DNA from 3 places in the Bradyrhizobium sp. HKCCYLRH3097 genome. Region 3 is predicted to be linked to each of the others. Evidence: predicted binding sites of a transcription regulator. Region 3 holds the regulator's gene; each other region holds the start of a gene.
What was found. The regulator LexA, encoded in region 3, represses DNA repair genes until DNA is damaged. The targets are predictions, from matches to a motif close to TGTTCNNNNTGTGTTCNG.
Positions count from the first base shown of each region.

Region 1: ACQR0U_RS10955 (ribonuclease T2 family protein) is a predicted target of LexA. The motif match lies at 6,549-6,566, and genes of this name have one in related genera.
Region 2: ACQR0U_RS05975 (DUF3072 domain-containing protein) is a predicted target of LexA. The motif match lies at 6,466-6,483, and genes of this name have one in related genera.

Region 1 covers NZ_JBNPTX010000003.1:426,390-435,853, reverse strand. Annotated here, with positions in the region: gene pgsA (CDP-diacylglycerol--glycerol-3-phosphate 3-phosphatidyltransferase) at 1-324, opposite strand, end outside; gene ACQR0U_RS10980 (GIY-YIG nuclease family protein) at 580-915, opposite strand; gene uvrC (excinuclease ABC subunit UvrC) at 1,124-3,187, opposite strand; gene ACQR0U_RS10970 (outer membrane protein) at 3,431-4,066, shown strand; gene ACQR0U_RS10965 (cold-shock protein) at 4,324-4,539, opposite strand; gene ACQR0U_RS10960 (23S rRNA (adenine(2030)-N(6))-methyltransferase RlmJ) at 4,792-5,652, opposite strand; gene ACQR0U_RS10955 (ribonuclease T2 family protein) at 5,804-6,508, opposite strand; gene ACQR0U_RS10950 (hypothetical protein) at 6,637-7,101, opposite strand; gene ACQR0U_RS10945 (hypothetical protein) at 7,270-7,575, shown strand; gene ACQR0U_RS10940 (DUF3617 domain-containing protein) at 7,659-8,207, shown strand; gene ACQR0U_RS10935 (NAD(P)H-quinone oxidoreductase) at 8,254-9,246, opposite strand; gene ACQR0U_RS10930 (ABC transporter substrate-binding protein) at 9,265-9,464, opposite strand, start outside.
Region 2 covers NZ_JBNPTX010000002.1:65,707-75,170, reverse strand. Annotated here, with positions in the region: gene ACQR0U_RS06000 (HAMP domain-containing protein) at 1-917, shown strand, start outside; gene ACQR0U_RS05995 (HWE histidine kinase domain-containing protein) at 931-2,424, shown strand; gene ACQR0U_RS05990 (FdhF/YdeP family oxidoreductase) at 2,439-4,721, opposite strand; gene ACQR0U_RS05985 (type 1 glutamine amidotransferase domain-containing protein) at 5,006-5,566, opposite strand; gene ACQR0U_RS05980 (hypothetical protein) at 5,556-6,089, shown strand; gene ACQR0U_RS05975 (DUF3072 domain-containing protein) at 6,530-6,721, shown strand; gene ACQR0U_RS05970 (hypothetical protein) at 6,853-7,140, shown strand; gene ACQR0U_RS05965 (glycoside hydrolase family 3 N-terminal domain-containing protein) at 7,155-8,522, opposite strand; gene ACQR0U_RS05960 (DUF4153 domain-containing protein) at 8,736-9,464, shown strand, end outside.
Region 3 covers NZ_JBNPTX010000012.1:130,900-140,363, forward strand. Annotated here, with positions in the region: gene ACQR0U_RS25720 (glutamine--tRNA ligase/YqeY domain fusion protein) at 1-168, shown strand, start outside; gene ACQR0U_RS25725 (hypothetical protein) at 199-411, opposite strand; gene ACQR0U_RS25730 (ComEC/Rec2 family competence protein) at 554-2,845, shown strand; gene ACQR0U_RS25735 (hypothetical protein) at 2,800-3,072, opposite strand; gene ACQR0U_RS25740 (hypothetical protein) at 3,240-3,680, opposite strand; gene lexA (transcriptional repressor LexA) at 3,955-4,653, opposite strand; gene ACQR0U_RS25750 (molybdopterin molybdotransferase MoeA) at 4,859-6,070, opposite strand; gene ACQR0U_RS25755 (alpha/beta fold hydrolase) at 6,203-7,012, opposite strand; gene ACQR0U_RS25760 (LysR family transcriptional regulator) at 7,021-7,974, opposite strand; gene ACQR0U_RS25765 (MBL fold metallo-hydrolase) at 8,059-8,991, shown strand; gene ACQR0U_RS25770 (alpha/beta hydrolase) at 9,004-9,464, shown strand, end outside.

The sequences.
Region 1 (9,464 bases), on a different contig from region 3:
CGACCAGTTCTGGATGGTGCTGTCGGCGGCCAGCATCAGCAGACAGGAGGCGACCAGAAGCTTGTCGGCGATCGGATCGAGCATACGGCCGAATGCCGATTGCTGGTTCCAGATCCGCGCGAAATGACCGTCGAGATAGTCGGTGATCCCAGCCGCAATGAACACTGCGACGGCGACCCAGCGGAGCCACAAAGGATACATCCAGACCGACTGCGCGTAGATGCAACCGACCACGACCGGTATCGCGGCGATGCGCGTATAGGTCAGGATGTTCGGCAGGGACGTCGACGTCTTGCTGGGCACGCGTGTGGTCGCAATATTCATCCGGTGTACCAATACTGCCGCGGTTCGGACGTCAACCTCCGAGCCGAGCCGCTTCGGCAGGATGACGCAGATATGACGCTGTTCGCAACGAAGTCTTGCGGAGATAGGAACTCTTGCGCATGCGGCAACGCGACCCGCAACGCTTCATTAAGCAACCGGACGCGGTCGCGCCAGTGCGCAGATCGGCGGGCGCGACGCACGGCTGGGACCTTGTTGCGGTGCAGTGACGGCTGCGCGAAGGCTTGAGCGAAAGCCTCAGATCGCCTCCGCGCCATGCACCGCGCACCAATGCGCCTGGCGTTCCGCGAACACGCGGTCGCGCACATAGGTCAGCGTTTCGTCGTCGAAGGTCTCGATCACCTCCAGGCTGAACGACCCTTCGCCATGGGCGGCCCAGGCCGCCTGCAACCCGCCGCGGCGGTGGCCGCCCTGGCGCAGGGTGAACCACAGCCGGTTCTGGATTTTGTCGAGATCCGGCGCGCAGCCGACCCAGCGCTGGCCGGTGGCGGCGCAGGTCACGGCGAAGATGCCCGCAGGGGTCTTGCGTTCCTTGTAGGCGGCCACAGCCGCCTTGCGTTGATCGGGGGTCATGATGGGGTTCCGGATTTTCATCCGGGTGTATATCTGATAATTACGCCCGGGTAAAATAATTTCTTCGCCCGCACCTGAGGATGGCCAAGCCCGCGGCCCCTCCACGTCATTCCGGGCTCGCGCTATGCGCGCCCCGGAATGACGGGTGGAGGGAGCCGGGCTCAAGTTGGATCGCAGCGCGGACGTTCGCCGGATCGGCGAGCTGGGCTCAGGTCGCGTTGCTGTGGAAGTATTCAAAAATCTTGCGCGCGCTCTCCGCGCTCACGCCGGGGACCTTGCCGAGATCGGCGATCGAGGCGCGCTCGATCTCTTTCAAGGTGCCGAAATGGTGCAGCAGCGCGCGCTTGCGCGACGGGCCGATGCCGGGGATCTCCTGCAGGCCGGCCTCGCGGATGTCCTTCTTGCGCAGCTTGCGGTGTGAGCCGATGACGAAGCGATGCGCCTCGTCGCGCAGCCGCTGGATGAAATACAGCACGGGATCGCGCGGCTCGAGCTTGATCGCCTCGCGCTCGGGGATGAACAGCGTCTCGCGGCCGGCGTCACGGTCGGGGCCCTTGGCGACCGACATCAGCGCGACATTGGTGACGCCGAGCTCGGTGAAGATCTCGCGGACGGCATTGAGCTGGCCGCGGCCGCCGTCGATGATGACGAGATCCGGCCATTGCGGCACGTCGTCCTCCTTGGCCGCGCGGGCGACATCCTTCTCCGACGGTGACACCAGCCGCTTGAAGCGGCGCTGCAGCACCTCCTTCATCATCGCGTAGTCGTCGCCGGGCGTCAGCCCTTCCGACTTGATGTTGAACTTGCGGTACTGGTTCTTCATGAAGCCGTCGGGGCCGGCGACGATCATCGCGCCGACCGCGTTGGTGCCCTGGATGTGGCTGTTGTCGTAGACCTCGATGCGCCGGGGGATCTGCGGCAGGCCGAGCGTCGTCGTCATCGCCTCCAGCAGCCGGCTTTGCGTTGCGGTGTCCGCGAGCTTGCGGCCCAGCGCCTCGCGCGCATTGGTCAGCGCATGGATGACGAGGTCCTTCTTCTCGCCGCGCTTCGGGCAGGACACCTCGACCTTGTGGCCGGCCTTGACGCACAGCGCCTCGGCGAGCAGCTCGGCTTCCTCGATCTCGTGCGACAGCAGGATCAGCTTCGGAGGCGGCTTGTCGTCGTAGAACTGCGTGATGAACGCCGACAGCACCTCCTCCGGCAGATAGCTCTTCTCCGCACGCGGGAAGTAGGCGCGGTTGCCCCAGTTCTGCCCGGTGCGGAAGAAGAACACCTCGACGCAGGAATAGCCGCCCTCCTGGTGGATGGCGAACACGTCGGCTTCCTCGACCGTGCGCGGATTGATGCCCTGCTGCGAGGAGATCGCCGACAGCGCCGCGAGGCGGTCGCGATAGACGGCGGCAGTCTCGAATTCGAGCTCGCCTGACGCCTTCTCCATTTCGGCCGCCAGCAGCGCCTTCACCGCCTGGCTGCGTCCGGACAGGAAATCGGTCGCCTCGCGCACCAGCTCGGTGTAGCCGGGGAAGTCGATCTCCTGGGTGCAGGGCCCGGCGCAGCGGCGGATCTGGTGCAGCAGGCAGGGGCGGGTGCGGCTCTCGAAGAACGAGTCGGTGCAGGAGCGGATCAGGAAGGCGCGCTGCAGCGCCGTGATGGTGCGGTTGACGGCACCGGCCGAGGCGAACGGACCGAAATAGCGCCCCGGCCTGGACTGCGCGCCGCGGTGCTTGAGGATCTGCGGCGCCCAATGGTCGCCGGTGATGAGAATATAGGGAAACGACTTGTCGTCGCGCAGCTGCACGTTGAAGCGCGGCTTGAGCTGCTTGATGAGGTTCGCTTCGAGCAGCAGCGCCTCGGTCTCCGTGGTGGTGGAGACGATCTCGACCGTCACGGTGGCTGCGATCATGCGCAGGATGCGCGCCGGCAGCGGCGCGTTGGCACGCGCATAGGACGACAGGCGCTTTTTGACGTTCTTGGCCTTGCCGACATAGAGCACGTCGTGCGCCGCGTTGAGCATGCGGTAGACGCCCGGCGAGGTCGGCGCCAGCCGCACCGCGTTCTCGATCGCCGCGTGGCCGATCGCAAGCGGACCTTCGCCGACCGCCTCCAGGCTCTCCTCGGCCAGCTCCGGCAGCCGGCCGTCATCGTCCTCGTCCGCAGCCGATGCGGCGGGATCGAGGTCGGGCGTGTCGATGGTCTCGGGCGGCAGGTCGGCCGCGCCACGCCGGCTCGGGGGCGTCGGCGCCTTGGGTGGATCGGAGCTGTGGGTGGTCATGTCCGCAAACTAAGCGCTGCCGCGCCGTCTCGCCAGCTTGCGATGGCGCCATGCACAGGGCAGGGCGGTAACGCTTCGTTAAGCACGTTAATGGCCGGGTAACCCGGCTTAACAACGGCTTAACCTAAAACTCTCGATAAATGCTCACGAAAGAAGCGAGAGTTCCGTAACCACGCCGGCCCGCGCACCACAGTCGCGCGGCGCAGGCTCCGGCGGGTGACGGCGAGTGGCGTGGAGTGAGCGATGAACAGGTTCTTGGTCGGTGCTGCCGCCGCGGCGGGCTTGGGCGCGGCGGCTCTCGGATCGGTCTCGGCCCAGGCGGCGGATCTCGGCTACGGGCGCGGCGCGCCCTATACCGTGAACCAGCCCCTCAACGCCTACAGCTGGGCCGGGCCCTATCTCGGCGGCACGCTGGGCTATGAATGGGGCACCGTGGGCAACAACCCGACCAAGCCGTCCGGTCTCACCGGCGGCGTGACCGCGGGTTACAATTGGCAGAACGGCCCGTGGGTGTTCGGCGCCGAGGGCGACATCAACCTGACCGGCGCCAACGACACCTTCGCGCCGTGGAAGTTCTCGAACCCGTGGTTCGGCACATTGCGCGGCCGCGCCGGCTACGCCTTCAACAACATCCTGTTCTACGGCACCGGCGGCCTCGCCTTTGGCGGCCTGCGCGCCGAGACCTTCGGTCTTTCGGAATCGCACACCACGGTCGGCTGGACGCTCGGTGCCGGCACCGAGTTCGGTCTGGCACAGAACTGGACCGCCAAGATCGAGTATCTCTACGTCGATCTCGACAGCAGCAATTTCGTGATCACGGGGGCGAAGAACGACTATCGGTTTGGAATTGTGCGCGCAGGCATCAACTTCCACTTCTGATGGCAACGAGGGAATAGGAAGAAGAAACGTCCAACGACAACCTCCCGGCCGCTCGCGCGGCCGGGATTTTTTTTGTCGGAGCGCTCTGTGCAATCTGGCAGGCGCGCATCATTGCGCGCGGCCTGCACGTACGAGCCGGCAATGCTGTGCACGCGAGCAGGCGCTGCCGACAGCTTCCAAACCAACGAAGGGGTGGCGTCGAGGCGCGCCCGGCTGCAATCATGCCGGCGCGTGAACCACCGCCAGGCGGGCTCGCCCTAAGACGACAGCACCAAGTTGACCGCTTTCGGGCCCTTGCCCTTCTTGTCCGGCTCGACCTCGAAGCTGATCCGCTGTCCTTCGGTCAGGTCCTTCAGGCCCGCGCGCTCCACCGCCGTGATGTGCACGAACACGTCGCGTCCACCGTCGTCCGGCTTGATGAAGCCGTAGCCGCGTTCACCGTTGAAGAACTTGACCGTCCCAGTCATGGCCATCGGGAAACTCCTCCCCCGCAATGCTTCCTCCACTGCGCGCCCTGCGCAGCGTCCGACCGGACATCACTTTGATCGGAAAGCGTTGGCCACCTTAACGCCCAGCGCTCGCCGCGCCGGATCGCCGGATCTTGTTAGGCCTTGATCACCCCGCCGCAACCATTCGCGGAAGCGGAACGTAAAGCCAGTCTTACAATCGGACACAATAATACGGTTCCGTGCCGATTGACTACGGCTTTTCGACCAGTCGCCGTTTCAAGCTTTGGGGAATTCGAGTCGGAAGCGCGCCGCGCCGCCCTGGCCGAGGGGCTTCTGCAGTTCCTGTAGGATGAGCTTCAGCTCGTCATGTAATGTCCAGGGCGGGTTGACGATCAGCAGCCCGGTCGAGGTCAGGGCCTCGCCTTCGATCTGCGGCGCAACACTGAACTCAATCCGCAGCACCTTGCCCGGCGGCTTGGCCGCGGCTGCGAGCGCCGCGACACGATCGCTCAGCTCTTCCGTCGCACGCCGGCTCTTGGCGGGATACCACAGCACGTAGATACCGGTGGTCCACTTCGCGAAGGCCGCGGCGAAGCGATCGGCGAGCCGCTCGAACTCATCCTTCGCCTCGAACGCCGGATCGATCAGCACCACGCCCCGGCGCTCGTTCGGCGGCACGAAGGCGGGCAGGGCGACCCAGCCGTCGAGATCGACGACGCGGGCCTGGGTGTCGCGGCGCAACTGATCGATCAGCTGCTTGCGGGGGATCGGCGCGAGCTCGCACAGGGTCATGCGGTCCTGCGGCCGCAGCAGCGCGCGCGCGATCAGCGGAGAGCCGGGATAGGCGATGAGCTCGGCCTTCGGATTGAACGATCTGATGATATCGAGATAGGGCGACAAGAGTGCATAGGCCTGCTCGGAGAAGCGCGCCTGCAGCACGCGAGCGACGCCGGTGAGGAACTCGCCACTGCGGATGGCCTCGTCGCCGGTGAGATCGTACAGGCCGGCGCCGGCGTGGGTGTCGATCACCCGGAACGCAGCGGGCTTCTCCTGGAGGTAGACCAGGATGCGCGTCAGCACGATGTGCTTGATGACGTCGGCGAAGCCGCCGGCGTGGAAGGCGTGTCGGTAGTTCATGCCGCCCGGGTTACGCCGTTCCGCGTCAAAAGGGTACCCCGTCGATGCGCCGGATGCACTCAGGCCGGATGCACTCAGGAGAGCAACGGATCAGCGGCCGCGCCGAGCGGCGCCGCAGGCCGACGCGCTGCGGTCGCCCGATTCGCAGTCGCTAGCCGCCGCGCACCGGCGGCATGTTGACCTCGTCGCGCCGGCAGGCCTGGCGGTCGATCTCGTCGCAGTTGCGAAATTCCAGATCCTTCGACAGACAGATCCGGACCTCGCTCAGCCTGGTGCGATTGCAGGTGACGGCAATGCCCGATGTCGTGAGCTTGGGGTTGGCCTTGATGAATGCCTCCTCGACCGCCGCCGGCGCCACCGTCTTGGTCTGCGCGAGATCGAGGAATTCCGGCGGGATCTTGATGGCGGCGCGGGCCTTGCGGATGGCTTCGAAATAGGCCTTCGCGGACACGCCGGCGCAGGTGCCGTGCTTGTCCCACTCGTTGTAGATCAGGCCGGGCGCCGGCATCAGATCGAGCATCGAGGTCATGATGTTGCGCGGCAGGCGCGGCGCCGGCTGCTCGCAATATTCGGGGTAGCCGTTCTCGTATTGCGGCCACAGCCCGTGCACGACGAACGAGTAGGGCCGGCCGCCGCACTGTTGGGACCGGCTGCCGCGGTCGCCGCGCTCCTCGGCCTCGGCACAGAACGAGGGCGACCACGATAGCGAGAGAACGTAGAAGTCGAACGCGCCCGGCGTGTTCTGGCGGCGGTCCTGGGCCTCGGCCGGTGCGACGGCGAGGGCGCCGAGCAGCAGGGCGGTGCAGGCGATCGTTCTGGACACAAGGACGGCAGGTCGGCGCAGGCAATCGAACATGGCGAACTCCCCGGACAATGCCAGGAGCCTACCAGTGCGCGGGAACATTTCAAGAACAAAAATGGCCGCCAGATGGCAGCCATTCGTCGTCGATGCCTGGGCGCAAAGCAGGCGCCGGGAAAGGCGAATCAGGGCTTGGCGGCGCGGCAGGCCGGATTGAAGGCCCAGTTGCGATCGAGGCCGACGACGCAGAACTCGACGCCCTGGTCATAGCCAGCAAAGCCGCCATCCTCGATGATCGAGAAGTTGACGGTGCGCGCTTTGCCGTCGCTGATCATCACGCTGCCGGTGCAGAAACGGCGCGGAATATTGTCGGACTGCCATGGGCGGAAGGCGATCTCACGGACATTGGCGACGCCGGTGATCGTCAGCGAGGAATTCCAGAAGGTGCTCTCCTTGTCCTGGAACCGCGAGACGATGGTCGGAATGGCCGCCTCGCAAGGCGCGACCCGGCCTTCATACTTCGGGCCGGACAGCCAGAAGTTCATCTCGAGAGGGTTGGCGGCCTGAGCCGGGGCGGTGGCGACGATGGCGGCAAGCAGCGCGCCACAGGTGGCGCCGAACATCTTGAAAGGTGAGCTGAAGTCGCGCATGGGCCGTCCGCAAGGCTGATCCGGGAGCGTGGACCGTGCCGCGGCGGCCACAGGAGGTCAAGTGCAACGCGGCAACACTCCACGATTAGTCCTGTTAACGCGAGGCCGGTGTTCTTTTCTTGACCGGACAGGACCTTTAGGATGGCAGGCCAGATCGAGGAGAATGCAATGCGGACGCTGATGGCCGGATTCGTGAAGACTGCAGGCCTCGTGGCTGCTGGGATGGTGCTGGTTGCCGCGTCCGCCCAGGCCGACGTGGTGCCGCCCTTCAAGGGCAACGACACCGGCGGCATCATCGCCTTCCAGCTGGCCCAGACCACGGATGCGCGCCAGCTCGCGGTCGATCATTGCGCCTCCTACGGCAAGGTCGCGAAGTTCCGCGCCGTCGATGCGCGTTACGGTGGCTACGTTTCGTTCGCCTGCCGCTGGGTGCCCTATGGCTCGGCGCAGCGGCCGCTGCGGACGCTGTACTGACCTTCCATCAACTGCCGTTCTCCCAATTGCCATTTTTCTGCGGCATTCGCTCCGGCATCGATCAACGAGCCGGAACGGGGCATATGACCTGCACACGCATCGCAATTGGGCTGTTGGCCTGCTGCCTCCTGGGCGTGACCGCGAGCCATGAGGCACGGGCCGTCGACCTGCCGGTGCGCAAGGCCGGCCTGTGGGAGCTGAAGATGATCAGATCCGGCGGTCAGCTGCCGGAGGCGACGATGCAGCACTGCACCGACGCGGCCACCGACAAGGAGATGAACAACTTCGCCTCGCCGATGGCGCAGCAGGTCTGCTCCAAGCAGGACATCCAGAAGACCGCGACCGGCTACGTCTCCGATTCGGTCTGCAATTTCGGCGGCATCAATACGACGTCGCATGCCGACATCACCGGCGACTTCAACTCGGCCTATACGGTGAAGACGATGTCGCGCGTCACGGGCGGCGCCGCCGGCACCGGGGTGAAGGACACCGCGATGACGATCGAGGCCAGATGGCTCGGCGCCTGCAAGCCCGACCAGAAGCCCGGCGACATCGTGATGCCTGGCGGCATGAAGATGAACATCAAGGACATGGCCAAGCTGAAGGCGCTGATCCCGGGCGTGAAGCAGTAGGCGGGCGCTCGTTGCGTGTGGCGGGCGCAGAGACGTGGGTTGGCGTTCATCCGCGGACGCGAAGCACGATCTTCCCGATGTGTCGGCCCGTCTCCATGCGCTCGTGCGCATCGGCTGCCTCGGACAGGCGATAGGTGCTGTCGATGAGCGGCCGAATGGCCGTTCCGAGCAGGGGCGAGATGCGTTGCCGCAGCTCGCTTGCGAGGCGGAGTTTGATATCGAGTGACGTCGACCGCAGGAATGCGCCGGTGATGCTGGCCCGGCGCGCCATCAGGCTGCGCAGCGGCACCGCCAGCTCCTTGCCATGTCCGGCCGAGAGCAGGGCGATCCGCCCGCCCATCGCGAGCGCCGCAAGGTCCTGTGCGATGTGAGCGCCGGCGGAGGTGTCGAGGATGCAGTCGACCCCGCGCGTCCCCGTCGCCGCGCGGATCTGCTCGGCGAGATCGGGATCGGCATAGTCGAACACGGCGCTGCAGCCGAGCCCGAGTGCCAGGGCGCGCTTCTCTGCGGTGCCGGCGGTGGCCATGACGGGATGACCCAGCGCGCGCAGGAGCTGGATCGCGATCGTGCCGACGCCGCTGCTTCCGCCATGAATCAGGGCCGTCTCGCCGGGCATCATGCGCATCAGCTCGAAGAAATTGAACCAGGTCGTGAACAGCGCTTCGGGCAGGCCGGCGCCCTGGATCAAGTCGAGGCCGCTCGGCAAGTCCAGTGCAAGATGCTGATCGGTGGCAACGTATTGCGCGTATGAACCGCCGTCGGTCAGTGCGATCACCGCTCTACCCAGCCGTTCCGGGGAAACGTTGGCGCCGCAGGCCACGATGCGCCCCGAGGCTTCCAATCCCGGTATGGGATTGGGCTCCCGCGACGGCCCGGCAGCGCGCTGGTTGCAGTCATGACGGTTGATGCCGGCGGCTGCGACCTCGATCAGCACATCGTCTGGTCCGAGGCGCGGGACCGGCCAGTCCTGTCGCTCCGACAGGACCTCCGGGCCGCCCGCGGCGGTGATGATGACGGCGCGCTGATCGTCCGGAATCATGCTTGGTCGCTCATGTGCTCACTTGCCGACCAGGCTGCACTTGCTGCGGTCGAGCGGGCGAAACGCCTGATCGGGGGCGATCTTCGTCACCAGCTTGACGAAGTCCCAGGGGCGCTTCGATTCGGCGGGGGTCTTGACCTGGACCAGATACAGGTCGTGCACCATGCGCTGGTCGTCGCGGATCTGGCCGTGGTCCGCATAGGCATCCGAGACCGGCG
Region 2 (9,464 bases), on a different contig from region 3:
ACCGCCAGCACGCTTTGGCGCGTGGGGCCTTCTCCTTCGTCAGCAAGCCCACGACAACGGAAGGCGTCAGCGCGGCCCTGTCGCAGATCAAGGAATACGCGAAGCCGCGACGCAAGCGGCTGCTGATCGTGGAGGACAACGCGGCCGAGCAGCTCAGCATCCGCCAGCTGTTGGATCACGACGACATCGAGATCATCGCGGCGGATACGGGAGCTGCGGCGCTCGAGACGCTGCGCAGCGCACCGTGCGACTGCGTGGTTCTCGATCTGCGGCTGCCCGACATGAGCGGGTTCGACGTGCTCGATCAATTGCGCTCCGACGAGTTCTTGTCGAGCGTCCCGGTGGTCGTCTTCACCGGGCGGGAATTGTCGGCCGAAGAGGATGCGGAACTGCATACGATGGCGCGGAGCATCGTCGTCAAGGGCGTGGAATCGCCGGAGCGGCTGCTCGACGAGACGTCGTTGTTCCTGCACCGCGTGATTACGGAACTGCCGCTCGAGAAGCAGCGCATGCTCGAGAAGCTGAACAGTTCCGACGAGGATCTGATCGGCAAGACGGTGCTGCTGGTCGACGACGACGCCCGCAACATCTTTGCTCTCTCCAGCGTGCTGGAACGCCGCGGCATGAAAGTGCTGACGGCCACCACCGGCAGCGAAGCGATCGACCTGGTGCAGAGCAATCCCGCGATCGCGATCGTCCTCATGGACATCATGATGCCGCAGATGGATGGTTATCAGACGATCGGCGTCATTAGGCAAAACCCCGCCTTCGTCCGGCTCCCCATCATCGCGTTGACCGCGAAAGCCATGAAGGGAGACCGCGAAAAGTGTCTCGAAGCTGGCGCCTCCGATTATCTGGCAAAACCCGTCAACACCGAGCAGCTGCTTCTTGCGATCCGCATGTGGCTGCACCGCTGAACGGCTCATCATGATGGAACATGCGAAGGTCAACATCCTCTTGGTCGACGATCAGCCGGCGAAGCTGCTGGCCTACGAGGTCATCCTTAAGGAACTCGGCGAAAACCTCGTAGTCGCCACGTCTGGTCGCGAGGCGCTCGAAATTCTGCTGAAGAACGAGATCGCGGTGATTCTCGTCGACGTCTGCATGCCTGAGCTCGACGGCTTCGAGCTGGCGCAAATGATCCGTGAGCATCCGAGGTTCCAGAAGATTGCGATCATCTTTATCTCCGCCATCCAGGTGAGCGACTTCGATCGCCTTCGTGGCTATGAGATGGGCGCCGTCGACTACGTGCCGGTGCCTGTCGTGCCGGAGGTGCTGCGCGCCAAAATCAAGGTTTTTGCCGAGCTCTATCGCAAGACACGCGAGCTGGAACATCTGAACCTTGAGCTGGAGGACCGGGTACGGGCCCGCACCGCCGAGCTTGAGCGATCGACAGCAAAGCTCGTCGAGAGCGAGCAGCGTCGGAGCATGGCGATCGCGGCCGGCAGGATGGGCTCGTGGGACTGGGACGGTGTCAATGGCGACTGGATGTGGGACGAGGGGCAGTACCGCATCTTCGGCGTCACGCCGCAGAACTTCGAGCTGAACACCGTGAACATCATGGCGCTGCTGCACCGGGAGGATGCCGAGCGCGCCCGCCAGGTGGTCACGGAATTCAGCCGTGGCGCGACGTCGTATGAGGCTGAGTTCCGGATCCACCGGCCCGATGGCGAAGAGCGGTGGTGCGTGGGAACGGCCGCGGCGACCACCGACAGGACCGGCCGCGTGGTCCGCGTCAGCGGGGTCACGATCGACATCACCGAGCGCAAGCGCGCCGAGGAACGCCAGAACCTGCTGACCCGCGAGGTCGATCATCGTGCCAAGAATGCGCTGACCTTGGCTCAGTCGATCGTTCGCCTGACCAAAGCCGACAGCGTGAAGACCTATGTCAACGCGGTAGAGGGGCGCATCAGCGCACTGGCCCGCGTTCACACCATCCTCTCGCTATCAAGCTGGGAAGGTGCGAAAATAGGTAGGTTGGTGGCCGAAGAGCTCGCGCCCTATGCAACCGGCGGCCAGGTCGCCTTTGACGGAGTCGATCTGCAACTCGAGCCTGCGACCGCGCAGACGCTGGCGCTGGCGCTGCACGAACTGGTGACAAACTCGGCCAAATACGGAGCGCTGTCGGTCCGCTCCGGGCATCTCTCGGTCAAATGGAGCATCGAGGATGAGCGCCTGGATCTGATCTGGATTGAAACCGGCGGTCCCTTGGTGCGCGCGCCGACCTCGCGCGGCTTCGGCACGCGCAGCCTGATGGCCAGTGTGGAAAGCCAGCTCGGTGGGCGCGCCTCGTTCGACTGGCGTCCCGAGGGATTGGTGTGCCGGCTGGTCGTCCCGCTCCGCCCCGGCGCGACCCCGCCGGAGATCACGAGCCCTTGCGCGACGGCGGCGCCGGGCGACGCACGACAACGGGCTGCGGGCTGACCGCTCCGGATAGCTCAGGCCATGTCGCGCGAGATCCGGACCGGGATCGACTTGGCGGCGGGCACCTTGCTCCCTTCCGCGTAGTGCCATAGCGGAATCAATCCGTTGCATTCGGGGTAGTAGGCCGCCACGCTGTAGCGCGGAATGTCGAACGCCACTGCCTGGAGCCCGCCCAGCGAGCGCTCCACGCCGTCATCGGCCTCGGTCGAGAGCCGAACCGGCTCGCCCTGCTTGATGCCCAGATCAGCCATGTCGCTCGCGTTCATGAGGACGATCTGACGGCCGCCGGTGACGCCGCGAAACCGGTCGTCCTCGTTGTAGATGGTGGTGTTGAACTGGCCGTCGGCGCGCAAGGTCATCAGCTGGTACACGCCATTGCCTTCCTCCGGCGGATTGAGCGCCGCCTTGGGCACGGTGAAGTTCGCCTTGCCGGTCGGGGTCTTCCATTTGCGTTCGCGGGCGCCAAGCGGCCGCGGAAAGCCGCCGGGCTCAAACAGGCGCTTGTTGAAGTCTTTGAACTGCTCGGGATAGGTCCGCTCGATCGCGTCTCTGACGCGCGCGTAGTCGCCCACCCAGGCATCCCAATCGACGCGCGGATTTGGCTTCAGGGTGGCCTTGGCGAGACCGGCGACAATGGCTGGTTCCGACAACAGGGTCTCTGCGACCGGTTGGCGCTGCCCGCGCGAGCCGTGAATGCAGGTGGTGGAGTCCTCCATCGAGACCGCCTGATCTCCCCCTGCCTGCCGGTCGATTTCGATGCGGCCGAGGCACGGCAGCAGATAGGTCACCTCGCCTGGGACGATGTGGCTGCGATTGAGCTTGGTTGCGATCTGCACCGACAGCCGCAGCTTCGACCACGCCGGCTCCATCAGCGAGCGTTCAGGGACGGCGCGCAGGAAGTTGCCGCCGAGACTGACGAAGCCCTTGACGTCGCCCTTGATGATGCCTTGGCAGGCATCGACCGTGCTGAGACCGTCCCAACGCGGCGGCTCGAACGAATAGAGCTCGGCAAGCTTGTCGAGCGGCACCAACTTGGTCTTCTCGGAGATGCCGACGGTGCGTTGCCCCTGAACGTTGGAATGGCCACGAACCGGCGAGATGCCGGCCCCCGGCTTTCCGATGTTGCCGCGTAACAGCAGCAGGTTGACAATCATCTTGGCGGTTTCGACGCCATGCCGATGCTGGGTAATTCCCATCCCATAATTGGCGATCACGGCGTGAGAGGCTGCGTAGACCTTGGCAGCCTCCAGAAGAGCGGCACGTTCGAGGCCGGAGGAGCGCTCAATATCGCTCCACGACGCCTGCCGGCAGAAGGTCGCAAAAGCCGCGAAGCCGGACGTGTGCTGCTCGATGAAGGCGACATCGAGCACACGCGGGCCCTTCGTGGCGACCGCCGCGTCATCCGCCTCAATGACCGCCTTGCACAACCCGAGCAGCGCCGCCCCGTCTCCGCCGACGCGCAACTGATGGTATTGCGTGCTAATCCGCGTCCCACCGGTGAGCACCATCTGAATCGGGTTCTGCGGATCAGTGAAGCGCTCCAGTCCCCGCTCACGCAGCGGGTTGAAGGTGATGATGGGTACGCCGCGTTGCGCCGCCCGCTGCAACGGATGCAGCATGCGCGGCGAGTTTGTCGTCGTGTTCTGGCCGAAGAAGAATATGCAATCCGCTTTGTCGAAATCCTCCAGCAGCACCGTGCCGACGGGCACACCGATCACCTCCGGCAGCGCCACCGACGTCGACTCGTGGCACATGTTGGAGCTGTCGGGAAAATTGTTGGTGCCGTACATGCGGCCGAAAAGCTGATACATGTAGCTCGTCTCGAGCGAGGCTCGGCCCGACGTGTACATGACGACCGAGCGTGGATCGAGCCTGTTCAACTCTGCCCCGATGTCGCGAAGGGCCTCGTCCCAGCTCACGGCAACATAGCGATCCGCCGCAGCGTCATAGCGCATGGGATGAGCAAGACGCCCCTGCTCTTCGAGCTGATGATCCGACCAGGACCGCAATTCTGTCAGACTGTGCCGAGCAAAGAACCCCGGTCCGACTGTCTTGCCGGTGATTTCCCACGCGGTCGCCTTGGCGCCATTCTCGCAGAATTCGAAAGGGTGCGGCTTTGCCGGCTTGGCCCAGGAGCAGCTGACGCACATGAAGCCGCCTGGCTTGTTCTGTTTCAGCAGGATCTCGCTGCCAAGCAGGGTCACCTCCTCCTGCGTCAGGATGCTGGCGACCGCGTGCACCGACCCCCATCCGCCGGCCGGAGCCCTGTAGTCCTGGATTTTTGCTTTCTCGCTCACGACGCTCTCCGCGGCCTGTTCAAAAGCGGCAAACCCGGGATGAGCAGCGAAGTTCCGATTCCTCACTGAACGTTGCGAGGCTTCGTCGAAATCCCGCGGGCGAAGGTCCGCGCTAGGAATTGGGAACGACCCGGCCCGCCGCGAGTCATTTCCATGCCTCTGGCGGCGTTCCCCCATCTCGCTGGAGGCACTCCGTGTGGACTGCGGCCCAGCGTTCGACCCCTCGGGCGCTGGGCCCGTCCCACTGAGGTAGCCGGGTTTTCTCCCGGCTTCCGATCTCAGCATCAAGCCGCGCTGCGCTTGAGATGGCGGCCTTCCTTGACCTCTTCGATGATCTTGGCGCTGAAGGCTTCCAGATCTCCGGGATTGCGCGAGGTGATCACGCCCTGATCGACCACGACCTCCGCGTCCTGCCAATGCGCGCCGGCATTGGCAACGTCCGTCTTGATCGATTTGTAGGACGTCATCTTTCGCCCCTTGGCAATTCCGGTCTCGATCAGGAGCCACGGCGCATGACAGACCGCCGCAACGATCTTCTTGGCTTCAAAGATCTCCTTGATGAACCGCAGCGCCTTCGGCTCGAGCCGCAGCAGATCCGGATTGATCTGACCGCCCGGCAGCACGACGGCGTCGTAGTCCGAAGCAGACGCCTGGTCCAACGTCTTGTCGACATTGACGGTCCGTCCCCAGTCCTTCTCATCCCAGCCCTTGATCTCGCCCGGCGCGAGCGAGATGATCTCGACGGTCGCGCCCGCCTGCTTGAGACGATCGCGCGGCACTTCGAGCTCGGATTGCTCGAACCCGTTGGTTGCGAGGATCGCGATCTTCTTTCCCTTGATATCCATTGGAGTCTCCTGGCCATTCGACACCGCCGGCAACCTCGCGCTGGCCTCCATGTTCCGCCTGGCAGGCCGGGCGGATCGTCACAACTGGTCGATCGAGTCAGCGCTCGCCTGGGTGGAACCAGCCTGCCTATGGCGCCGTTTGTTTGGACGTCCGTGCCTTGAATGGATGGGCGGCGTCGAGCGGCACGGCATCGCTGCATCGGCGGATCGCAATCTGGAGGCGCTCGTGCCCTACGCATTGTTTGAGAATGACGAACAGATGACCCGCCCGTTTCGCACCGAGCGCGAGGTCTGGGAGGCCGCGGAACAGGCCGATCTCATCACGCTCGGCACGCATGGCGAGAAAATCCTCGACAACAATTTCGAGATCAAATCATGCGAGGCCACACCGGAAGAGCTTACCGCCGCGCCGCCGGACATCGTATTGCCCGAAGCTCACACGCCCGATGCTGATCGAGGGAGCCGGACTACCGACCAATCTTTCTCCTCACCGGCCAAATTGAAGATGCGGACGTCCTCGTGACCAGGCGCAGGTTGGCCTTTGCGGCTCTGGTGATCGTCGGCCATGTCGGTTCCAGGCTTGATCATCGGACTACGGACGAGCGGCGGATCGCTCGGCCTTACCGCCAGCGTCTCATGCGCGCCGGGCGCCGCGCTGCTTGCGAGGCAGTCGGCTCGCTTCCTCCAGCTTGAGCCGCTCCCGCTGTTGCCGCAGCCGGTCAAGCGTCTCCAGCAGGTGGTGCAAAAGCACTTCGGCGGCCGCCGTCGAGGCCCGAGCTCGCCGTAGCTGCACGATTTCACGGCGCTGCCGCCCGACCCGGAGACGCATACGGTCGATTTCGGCTCGAACCACACATAGATCGCGCATGAAGCACCCGAGCAAGAGTAGGATCGCACAATAGAACAAAATAGGAACATTTTGCAAGCTTCCCCGTTGAAGCCGGGCAACAACGGGAGATCCCCATGGCCGAACAGCTGCAGAAAGATCCCGAGGACTGGGTGTCCGGAGCCGATCCGATGACGGATGCCCAAGCTTCCTACTTGAGAACGCTCAGCGAGCAGGCTGGCCGGTCCGATCCCGCGCGAGCGGAGATGACGAAGGCTGAAGCGTCCGAACTGATTGATGAGATGAGACGCGCCGCAGGGTTGGATTGAACCGGACATATTCGACTCACCAGGACGATGGGCCGGCAGATCGGTATTCCAACGTTGGCGATGCCGGTCCGAAGCTGTCGCGAATCAGAAATCGGTCGTTTAGTCTCCGCGGCATTTCGCGGGAGTCCACCATGGTTGCGGACAGTGACAGCAAGGTTGCCTGGCATCGCGCCCAGCTCAAAAAGAATCGCGCGACCTTGAAACAGATCGAGACGGCGCGGTTCACGGTGGGCGAGAGCGCCGATGCGAAGGCGCTTGAACAGACCAAGCGGCAGGTTGCGGAACTCCAGGTCAAGATCCGCGAATCCGAGCACCTCATCGCTCAGCACGACAAGCAGACGCGACGCCCGCTGGCGACCGACCTGCGAAGCCTCTCGAATGTCGCTTGGCGTAACTGGACCGGCAATGGCCCGCGCTGAGGGCTCGCTGCCATTCAGTCCACGATCTTCTGATGCACGCCTCCAGGCTGTTGCATAACCGTAGACACATTCGACGGCTGTGATTTGCCAACCGTCGGCGCCCAGCGCTTCAGTCGCTCATCGCTCCTGCTGATTGCATCGAGGTCGATGCGTCCTTCCGCCAGAGCCTCCTTGGCGCAGGCGAGCGCGCGGTGGAACTGGGTGCCGTCATAGGCCACCAGCAACAGATCGGCGCCGCCGTTGAGAGCCTCCACGACAGCTTTGCAGAGATCGCGGCCGTAGATCGCCCCCATCACGAGATCATCCGTCACGATCACGCCCTGATAGTTCCAGCGGCCGCGAATGAGTCCCTCGAGCACGGCTTTGGAATGCGAGGCAGGCCGCTCTGGATCGATCGCATCAACCGTCACGTGACCGACCATCATCGCCGCGTGCGAGCCCTGCAGCACCTGTCGGAACGGCCGCCAATCCGACCGTTCCAAGACATCTGCCGGCGTGCCGAGCTGTGCCGAGAAATGATGCGTATCGGCTGCGACGCGCCCCAGACCAGGGAAATGCTTGACGGCCGCGCGGACACCGCTTGCTTCCAGGCCACGGACGTAACCGAGCGCAATGTCGCCAACCACCGCGGGATCGTTGGAGATCGCGCGGCGGCCGATCAAGGTGTGAAAGTCCAGTCGGTTGCGTGTCCAGCTCGGGCGAAGGTCGACGACCGGAGCCAAATTGAAGGTGATGCCGGCAGCCGCGAGAGCCTCCCCCTGGGCGCGCCCCATCGCGAACGCATCCTGCGCGCGCCGCGAGGCCGGCAGATCGGCCAGCGTTGCGAGGCCGGGCATGTTCGGCAGGGTCGGAGACAGGTGTGCGACGGCGCCTCCCTCCTGATCCGCCGCAACCAGCAGAGGCGGCAGCCCGGCACTCCGGCGCGCGTCCTGCAATCGCGCCATCTCGGCGCGCAGCTGAGGCTCGGTCCGGCCGCGGATGTTGTGGTGTGTCACATAGACGCCCGCGATCAACCCCTGTCGGGCCAACGCGGCTGCGTCATCGACGGCCGTGTAACCGACGATGAAATGCCGGCCGAGCAGATGCGCCACGTCGGGGGGCGTCCGGAACGTCTCGTACTTGCGCCAGGCAAACATGAACTGCGTCGACGTCAGCATGATCAGCGGAACGCACCATGCTACGACCAGAGCGCGTCCGGCGGGCCCCCGCCGCCACCGACCGCCGAGCATCAGCAGCAGCGGAACGGCAAGCCCGATGAGGAGCAGGGCTGCGTGGCCGCTGCCCCGCAGCCGAACCAGATAGGGCTCGTTGCTGTTCAGCGTGACGAAAATGAAGAGCAGAGCAAGGATCCAGAGAACCGCGGTCCTGATACGTCCGAGCATGTGTGCAGCCGATCATCCCAGGGGAAAGACGGCCATTGCGTAACAATCACGTTTCCCCCGCGCCAGATGTGGAATCGCGTCTGCACGAAATCTGCAAACAAATCCTGAAATGCTGCAGATCCCCTCGTGAGCTGCTGCATGGGCAGGCGTCATGCTTAGCTCATCGGCTTGTGCCTCCCGGCCCGAACGATGACCCAAACCAAGGATTCCTCCATGACGACTCTCGCCGAGCCGACGGCTGCGCCCGTCGCGCCCGATTCCATGTGGCTCAAATTCGCCATCACTGCCGGTCTCGTCGGCCTCGCCGACACGCTGCTCTACAACGGCCGGCCGATCGGCCTGGCATTCCCGCTGTTTTTCGCCGCGCTCGCCGCAGTGAGCATTCTCGCCAATCTTGCCAAGACCGATCGAAACCGTCTGGTCGGAGCTGCAGTTCTCTTCGTTGCCGGCCTGGCTCCCGCCATCGAGGAGCTGAACCTGCTTTCTTTTCCTGTCCTGCTGCTCACGACGCTGTCGGCTATCACGCTGGCGACCAACCGATCCGCGCGCGGCTTCCGGCTTCCGCTGACCGCCGCGCGGCAGTTGCTCCTGATCGGGCCGTTTCGACTGATACCTGATGCGATCGTGACGCTGCGCGCGAACATGATCACGCGAACTCTCGTTGTCTGGAGCATTCCGCTGGCACTCGGCTGCGTGTTCTTGGCTCTGTTCGCAGCAGCCAATCCGGTCATTGAGCGGTGGTTCGCCGTCCTCAGTCCCGAGCGCGTCGCCTCCCAACTCACGATGGGGCACGCGATCTTCTGGCTCGTGACGTTGTCCATGGTCTGGCCATTCGTCAACCTTCGCTGGCGCGAGCGGACCACGACCTCGAGCCCGCCGATCGAAAGCGAGCCCGATCAGCCGTCAATGCTGACGACCGTGCTCGGCCCTGAAACCGTGATC
Region 3 (9,464 bases):
GACGCGCGCATCGAGCCGGCGATCGCCGAGAGCAATTCCGACGCGCCGATGCAGTTCGAGCGCCAGGGCTACTTCGTGCGCGATCCGGATTCGACACCCGACAAGCTCGTGTTCAACCGCACCATCGGCCTGCGCGACACCTTCGCCAAGGAAGTCGCGAAGGGGTGAGGCAAGCGGAGACCGCGGGACGCGTGTGGCTCAGCTGATCGCGTCCTGCCCGGCCTCGGTCAGCGTCGGCACGCCGTCGGTGAGTTCGACGAGGCCGCGCTCGGTGAGCAGCGAAAGATCTTCGTCGGCGACAGGGGACAGCGTCAGCCGGTGGGCCTTGATGTCCCGGAGAGTCCAGCGCAGGTGGATCGCCTTCTCGAGCGCGAGGTCGGCGAAGGGGTCTTCAGGGTCGTGGGCGTCCATCCCCTGAAAAGCACGTGCGGCGCAAAAAGTTCCCCCGCAGCGGCCGTGCAGATTTCCAGGATTCCCGTTCCGTTCTGCTAGGCGCGCTCGCGCAGCTTCCGGTAGCCTTTCCGCCCGTCGGGTAACGGGTGGTGTGGGGGCAATGGCGGAGCCGGTCAGGCCGCCGGGAGGGCGTCGCGGGATCGCGGGCGTGATGGCCGATGTCTGGCCGCCGCGCGGCGCGCTGGCCGGCGGCTGGCCCGCGATCGGGGCCGGTGCGTCGTCGGTGTTCGCCGCCCGCCTGAAGAGCTGGGCGGCCGAGGAGGCCGGGGCGGGCCGGCTGCTACCCTGGGTGCCGGTGGCGTTCGGGGCCGGCATCGCGCTGTACTTCACCGCCGATCACGAGCCCGTGCTCTGGATTGCCGCCACCACCGCGGCGCTGCTCGGCATCGTCGCCATCATGATGCGGCGGCATCGGCTGTTTCCGGTTGCCGTGATGATCGCGGCGGCGGCGTGCGGCTTCGCCGCGGCGACCGTCAAGACCGCGCGCGTCGCGCATCCGGTGCTGGCGCGGCCGTTGTATTCGGTGGCGCTGTCCGGCTTCGTCGAGGCGCGCGACATCCGCGAGCGCAGCGACCGCATCGTGCTGCGGGTGACGTCGATGGAGAGCCCGCGCAACGCCGTCACCATCGCGCGTGTCAGGCTCGCGGTGCGCAAGGGCGCGGCGCCCGAGGTCGGCAGCTTCGTGCAGCTCAAGGCGCGGCTGCTGCCGCCGATGGCCCCGGTGCGGCCGGGATCCTACGACTTCGCGCGCGACATGTTCTTCCAGGGCATCGGCGCCTCCGGCTTCGTGATGGGCGCGATCACGACGGCGACGCCGCCGCAGGCCGCCGGCTTCGGCCTGGGCTATGCGGCGGCCATGCAGGGTCTGCGCGATGCGATCGACGCACGCATCCGCGGCCGCCTGTCGGGCGACGAGCGCGCCATCGCCACCGCGCTGCTGACCGGCCGGCGCGACGCCATCACGCCCGATGTCAACGACGCGATGTTCGTCTCCGGTCTCGGCCATGTGCTGTCGATCTCCGGCTATCACATGGCGGTCGTCGCCGGCGTCGTGTTCTTCGCCGTGCGCGCGCTGCTGGCGCTGATCCCCGGCCTCACCATCAGCCATCCGATCAAGAAATGGGCGGCGGCCGCGGCGCTGGTCGCGGCGGCGTTCTATCTGTTGCTCTCAGGCGCGGAGGTCGCGACCCAAAGGTCGTTCTTCATGACGGCCGTCGTGCTGATCGCGGTCATGGTCGACCGCCGCGCCGTCACCTTCCGCACGCTCGCGGTCGCGGCGATGATCGTGCTGGCGGCGGCCCCGGAAGCGCTCGTGCATCCGAGCTTCCAGATGTCGTTCGCGGCAACGCTCGGCCTGGTCGCGCTGGTGCAGTTCGGCCTGCCCAGACTGTTCGCGACGCCGGACAGCTCGGCCACCCAGCGCATCGCGCTGTGGGGCGGCCGCGAGCTTGCGATGCTGTTGCTGGCCTCGCTGATCGCGGGGCTCGCCACCACGCCCTATGCCGCCTTCCATTTCCATCGCGTCACGCCCTATGGCGTGCTCGCCAATCTCGCAGCGATGCCGGTCGTCTCGGCGCTGGTGATGCCGGCCGGCCTGATGGGCCTCGTGGCGGCGCCGTTCGGACTCGACGGTCCCTGGTGGACGCTGATGGGCCTCGGCATCGACTGGATGATCGCGGTGACGCGCTGGGTGGCGGCGCTGCCCGGCGCGGTCGGGCGCATCCCGGCCTTCGGCATCGGTCCACTGATCCTGGCCAGCCTCGGTGTCATCCTGATCGGCCTGCTGCGCACCCCGCTGCGCTGGTCGGGCGCCGTGGGGCTCGTGGTGGCCGCCGCGTGGGCCGCCGCGACGCCGCTGCCCGACGTGCTGATCGCCGGCGATGGGCGCGCGGTGGCGGTGCGCGGTCGTGACGGACGCCTGCATGTGATGCGCACCGGCAAGGACGTGTTCGCCACCAAGGAGTGGCTCGCGGCCGACGCCGATGCCCGGCTGCCGGCGGATTCATCGCTCACCGATGGCGTCTCCTGCGACGAGGCGGGCTGCGTGGTCGCGATGGCCGACGGCCGATTCGCCGCCCTGACCCTGCGCGCCGAGGCGCTCGCCGATGATTGCGCCCGTGCCGCGCTCATCGTCACCGCGCGCGCCGCGCCGTCATCCTGCGCGGCGGCCGTCATCGATCGCGAGCGGCTGCGGCAGCAGGGCGCCTTGATGCTGGTGCGGCAGGGCAGGAGCTTCGCCGTCACGCCGGCGCGCGCCGGCGGCACTGACCGCCCATGGTGGCCGGCGCCCGCCGAGGCCGGCGAGTTCGACACGACGCTGACGCCGCGCGCGCCGGCCGTGCGGCCTCAGGACGCGACGCCGCCGGAGACGGAGCAGGGCGAAGAAGACTGAGTGCCGGGCAGCTCGAACGTACCGAGATGATACTCTGTGTCGCCAGGGTCCATGTTGCCAAGTCCATCGAACAGCGAGGGGCTTTCGGCCAGCGTGAACGCAGCGCGCGGATAACGTTGCCAGATGGCGATGTCGTCAGCCGTGACTGTCAGCCATCCGAACACAAGCATATTGCAGCCGGGCTCGGTGATCCCGGCGGCCTTGTTCCAATCGATCTTGTTGACCACGGCAGCAGGCTCCCCCGGCACATCATGGCGGCCGAGGGATGTCGTTCCTATCCGATGCGATGCCGGGGCGTGAGGTTCGCCCGAGAGGACTTTGCGCTTGCAGAACCCAAATCTCCCACGGTCGAAAGCTCGCTCACGACCGAGAGAAATGCCGATGCGGAGACCCCTCAGGTGATGCTGATGCGGCGAATCGGTGTGGCCTGCGAAGGCGGCACGTCCTCGGCGATGTCCGGGCGTCGCTCCGCCGGCTGCTTGCTGACCGGCAATTGCAGCACGGTGACGCGCTGGCCCTCGCAGAGCTGGGTCACCAGCACGTGGCGGCCATCGGCGAATTCGATCGCGTCGTGATGGCGATCGGGAATGTGAGTCTCGATGCTGTTGAACTTTGCGACGCGCTCGCGGATCGTCCGGGTCCAGAGCCAGCGGCTGTCGTAGCGGACGTCCTCGGCGAAGGCCAACTCGGTGCCGGGCAGCATGCAGACTGCGACGGTCGGCTCGCTCTCCAGCGCGAAGCCGCGGGTGGCGGTGCCACGGAAGATCATCGAGATCAACGTCTCGCCGACCTTGGCGGGACGGGACGCAACCGCATGGAGGCTGTAGTCACACATCGGATCGCTCCTCGTTGAGAGATAGCCGACCCACGCTCCCCCCGGACAGGCGCAGGCCTCTATCAGAGTGGACATCGATGGTGATGTTAGCGCGCGCTTCGCGGCAATTCTGCGCTGATCTGCATCGCGTGTGCCCGCAGCCGATCACAAGCGTTTGAGCATGCCGCGCTGCACATCATGAGGTGCATTCGCGCGTGACGTATTTTGCTGGGCAGCCTCCGATCGGCGGCGAAAGCGCGTGCGCCCGCCGCCCATCGACCGATCCCATTCGCGATCAGTACTTGCGGTACAGCCCGACCAGCTTGCCTTGGATCTTCACCCGGTTCGGCGGCAGGATGCGTACCTCGTAGGCGGTGTTGGCCGGCTCCAGCGCGATCGATGCGCCGCGGCGGCGGAAGCGCTTCAACGTCGCTTCCTCATCGTCGATCAGCGCCACCACGATGTCGCCGGTGTCGGCGGTCTCGTTGCGTTGGATCAGCGCCATGTCGCCGTCGAGGATGCCGGCATCGACCATGGAGTCGCCGCGCACCTCGAGCGCATAGTGATCGCCGTTGCCGAGCATGTCGGCAGGCACGCTGATGGTGTGGCTGCGCGTCTGTAGCGCCTCGATCGGAGTACCGGCGGCGATGCGGCCCATCACCGGCACTGCGACGGGGCGCTCGCCATCGTCCAGCGCGGGAGTGCTGGTGCGCACCTTGCCGAGATTGCCCTCGATCACCGATGGGGTGAAGCCGCGGCGGTTGTTGGCGGCCTGTGACAGCTCGGGCAGCTTGATCACCTCGATCGCGCGGGCGCGGTTGGGCAGCCGGCGGATGAAGCCGCGCTCCTCGAGCGCCGTGATCAGGCGATGAATGCCGGACTTCGAGCGCAGATCGAGCGCATCCTTCATCTCGTCGAAGGACGGCGGCACGCCGGCTTCCTTGAGCCGCTCGTTGATGAACCGCAGAAGTTCGTACTGTTTGCGCGTCAGCATCTCGACCTGGTCCCCGGTTTGTTGTCGTCCGAGTCCAAGAGCTGCGCCTCGCGCACAAACCGGCTGAGAGCGCCCTGGAGTCGGACCGTCATCGCGTCGCCCGCAACATACTAAAAACAAATCATGAACGGACACTATATGTTCGATGTGTGTTCCGCAATCCTAAAAATATGATGAACAGACCGGGCTTTACCGGGGAAGCGGCTCAATTCGGCAGGCGCAGGATCTCGCACGGGCTGCCGGCAGGCGCCTTCGGCGCAAACGCCGGCCGGATCACCACAGCCTGCGAGAGCGCGAGATTGCCGAGCAGCGACGAATCCTGCTGGCTCACCGGGGTGGCGATCAGCGTGCCGTCGGCGCGCTCTTCGAGCCGCGCCCGCAGATAGTCCTCGCGCGAATCGTTCGGCCCGAGCTCGCGGCCGAGCAGGGCGGTCTCGCGCGGCATCACGGCCTCGTCGCGGCCGAGCAGCCGCCGAATCAGCGGCACCAGGAACAGGAGGGCGCAGACATAGGACGACACCGGATTGCCGGGCAGTCCGATCACCCTGATGTCGCCGAGCCGTCCGTGCATCATCGGCTTGCCCGGCCGCATCGCGATCTTCCAGAACGCCATCTCGACGCCCTCGGCTTCGAGCGCCTGCTTGACCAGGTCGTGATCGCCGACCGAGGCGCCGCCGGTCGTGATCAAGATGTCGGCCTTGGCCTCTCGGGCCCGGCGGATGCCGGCGATCGTCGCCTCCATCGTATCCGCGGCGATGCCGAGATCGATCGGGGTCCCGCCCTCGTTGCGCACCAGCGCCCGCAAGGCGTAGCCGTTGGAATAGACGATCTGGCCCGGGCCGGGCGTCGAGCCCGGCATCACCAGCTCGTCGCCGGTGGCGAGCAGCGCCACCTTCGGCCGGCGCCGCACCGGCAGCGCCGGATGATTCATGCTGGCCGCCAGCGACAGGTCGCGGTCGCTGAGCCGGCGCCCGGACTTCAGCAGCACCATGCCCTGGTGAAAGTCGACGCCCGCCGGCCGGATATGCCGGCCCTTGATCGCGGCCTCGGTGATCACGACGTGGCCATCTTCGGCGATCGTGTCCTCCTGGATCACCACCGCGTCCGCGCCCTCCGGAACAACGCCACCGGTGAAGATCCGCGCCGCCTCGCCGGGTCCAACCACGCGATCGAACGGCCGCCCCGCCGCGACCTCCCCGATGACCTTCAGCCGCGCCTTGGCCTGGGCGGCGTCCGCCGCGCGCACGGCATAGCCGTCCATCGCCGACATCGCCTCGGGCGGCTGCGTCCGCAGCGCCGCGAGGTCCCGCGCCAGGATGCGGTGAAACGCTTCGTCCAGCCCGACCTGCTCCTCGGCCAGCGGCTCGGCGCCGGCGAGCACGGCGGACAACGCATCAGACACCGGCATCAGGGCCATGGGAGTTCCTTCGGACGGAGACGGCAGATCGAATGAATCGCCTTCTAACCGAACGCGCACGGCGCGGCCAAGGGCCTAGGCCGGCTCCCTGCGTTCCGACCGTCTGCTGTGGGCCGTGCCCGGGGCGCGGCCTCACGATCGCGCGAGAAAGTCTGCAATCAACCGCGTGACCTCCTGCGGACGGTCCAGGCTCGGCAGGTGCGCCGTTCCGGCCAGCTCATGTCCTGACCCGTTCGGCATTGTTGCGGCGAGCAGCCTGCTTCGCTGCTGGATGTGAGGAAAGTCCAAGTCCCCCCAGATGACGAGCGATGGCGCGACGATCTCCGCGAGGCGCGGGAAGGCTGGTGCCATATCGAGAGTCGCGCCGGTTGGCGGCGCGCGGAGTGCGGCGGCGTTCTTCTTCAGGAACGTCTCGCGCGGCTCGCCGGAGATGCGTCCCTCGCGCTGCAAGGGACCGTCGACCCACAGATGCGCCTTGATAGCGCTGACCCGATCCCAATCCTGTGCGGCCTCGGCAGCGGCCAACGACGCCGTTAGCGCCTTGATCTCCGGTGGATAGACCGGCTCCGGCGCGCCGCTGATCGAAGGTGCGATCAGCACCAGCGATGCCATACGTGACGGATGGCGAAGCGCGAAGTCGAGCGCGATGCGGCCTCCTTGCGAGCAGGCAATCAGCGTCGCCGGCCGCCCCGGCGCGAACGCGTCGACGACGGCGAGCAGGTCCTCGACCGGAGAATGAGCTTCCTCATAGGCGACCGTCTCACCAAATCCGCGCCGGTCATAGGCGATCGCCATATGCGTTGCCGCGACGCCCTCGATCTGCGCGCGCCACATGGAGCGGTCGAACACTGCGGCGTGCAGGAAGACGACAGGGTCTCCCTGGCCGGCAACCTCGGCGGCGAGCCGCGCGCGGCCGGAGCAGACGTGATGCAGAGAGTTCATTTTGAATGCTATCCCGCAGCCGCGCGACAGGCGGCGCGCTCGGTCGTGTGCAGGATGTCCGCCACCATGTTCCGCAGCCAGACCGATGCTGCATCACGATCGAGCTGCAGCGGCCAGACCATCGAGACGGCCGGCAGCCGCAGCTTCAACGGCGCGGGACAGAGCGCCAGCCCAAACCGCGGCCCGTAGAGCTTCGCCATCCTGGTCGGTATCGTCGTGATCACCGGTGATGCGGCGACCGTCGCCAGCACGCTGAGGAATTCCGAGGAGGCCGAGACCACGTTGAGCTCGGTGCCGATCTCATCCAGCGCCGCCTCCAGGCAGCCCTGCAGGCTGTTGGTCAGCGTCACCAGCGCGTGCGGAAGCGACAGATAGTCGGCGAGGCTGATCGGCGTTTTCATCGCGATGCGCTTTGGATTGTAGACGCAGCTCAGAGCCTGCTCGAACAGGAATTGCGATCTGTGCCGCTGTGCCACGGCCTCGAAGCAGCCGACCGCAACATCCAAGGCGCCATCGTCGAGCAGCCGATGCACCTCGTTTCGCTCGGTCGGCCGGCTGAGCAGCCGCACGCCGGGCGCGGTTCGACGGAGCTGCGCCGCAAGTTCGGGGATCAGCAGCAGCTCCACCTCGCTCGAAAATCCCAAGCGGATGGTGCGCTGCTCGGTCGCCGGGTCGAACTCCGGTGCGGCGTGCAGCGCAGCCTGCATCTGCCCCAGCGCCGCCCGAACCGGCCCGGCGAGCGCCGCCGCCCGCGGCGTCGGTTGCATGATCGTGCCGACGCGGACGAACAGCTCATCCTGCAGCAGCACGCGAAGCGTCGACAGCGAATGGCTCATTGCCGGCTGCCCCACCTTGAGGCGCGCCGCCGCGCGCGTCACGCTGCGCTCCTGCATCAGCGCGTCGAATGCGACCAGCAGATTGAGGTCGAAGGAGCGAAGATCGAAGTGATCGATGGACTGCATGAGCTGGATCGATTTGAGGAATGTATGACCTAGTCCTAGATCTCGGCCCAGACAAGACCACCGTTCGGATCGAGGCCGCCAGACATGCAGGACATCACGACCTATCGCGTCGGAGACGCCACCATCACGAGGATCTTCGAGATCGGCCTCGATGCGGTCGAGGGGGAGTTTCTGTTTCCTGGTGTGGACGCCGCCAGCATTGCCCGGGAACGCGGCCGGTTCGGGCCGGGATCAGTCGATCCGCGCACGGGATCGTTGCGCCTGAGCATCCATAGCTGGCTGGTGCGGACGCCGGAGCGGGTGGTTCTGATCGACACCGCCACCGGCAATGACAAGGAGCGACCCGACGCGGCCGTCCTGCATCGCCTGAACGAGCCGTTTCTGGACCGGCTGCGGGCAGCCGGCGTCACCCCCGACGATGTCGACCTCGTCCTGATGACGCATCTGCACGCCGATCACGTGGGCTGGAATACGCAGCTTGTCGATGGCCGTTGGACGCCGGTGTTTCCCAACGCCCAGCACGTCTTCTCAGGCCGCGAGCGCGCCTATGTCGCCGCACTCTCGGCCGGCAACGGCTCGGACGCCGCAATCAGGGACGCAGCTGGGCTTGGCCCCATGCTGCATCCACCGATGCCAGGGGTCTACGAAGACAGCGTGCTGCCGATCGTCGAGGCCGGCCTCGCGCGCGAGATCGCGGTGGATGGCAGCGAGGTCGCCGACGGCTTCCGTTTTCTGCCGAGCCCCGGTCACAGCATCGATCACGCCTGCATCAGCTTCAGCTCACGTGGCGAGCGCGCGCTGTTCTGGGGCGACGTGATGCATCATCCGCTGCAGGTCGCGCGTCCGGACTGGAACTCGGTCTATTGCGAATTCCCGGATGCGGCGCGGACCTCACGCCGATGGGCGATGAACCATGCCGCCGAGATCGGCTCCCTCGTGTTCACGACCCACTTCGCCGAGTCCTCGGCCGGGCGGATCAGCCGCGACGGCGACCGGTTCGCGTGGCACTTCGCCTGATCCGAGGTGACCATGACCGAGAACGCAACGTCCTCCTCGCGCATCGTTTCCCAGCACCGCCTGATCGAAGGGCCGGTGTCCGATGTCCAGCTTCAGCTCATCAACAAGCGCCGGCATGACGTGCAACGGTTCTCGGCCGACCGTACGCTGGTGATGATGCACGGCGCCACCTTTTCATCCGCCAGCCTGTTCGACGTCGCGGTCGGCGGCGCCTCCTTCATGGATGTCCTGGCGCAGGCCGGCTACGACGTCTGGGCCGTCGATGCGCGCGGCTATGGCGGCTCCAGCCGGCCGCCAGAGATGTCGCGGGCGGCCGAGGAGGGATCTCCATTGGTCAATGCGCGGACCGCCGTGGACGATTTCGGCGCGGCAGTGGACTTCATCTGCCGGCATCGCGACGTCCCGCGGGCCAACGTGCTCGGCATGTCCTGGGGCGCCACGGTCGCGGGCATGTTCGCGAGCGCGGCGAGCGC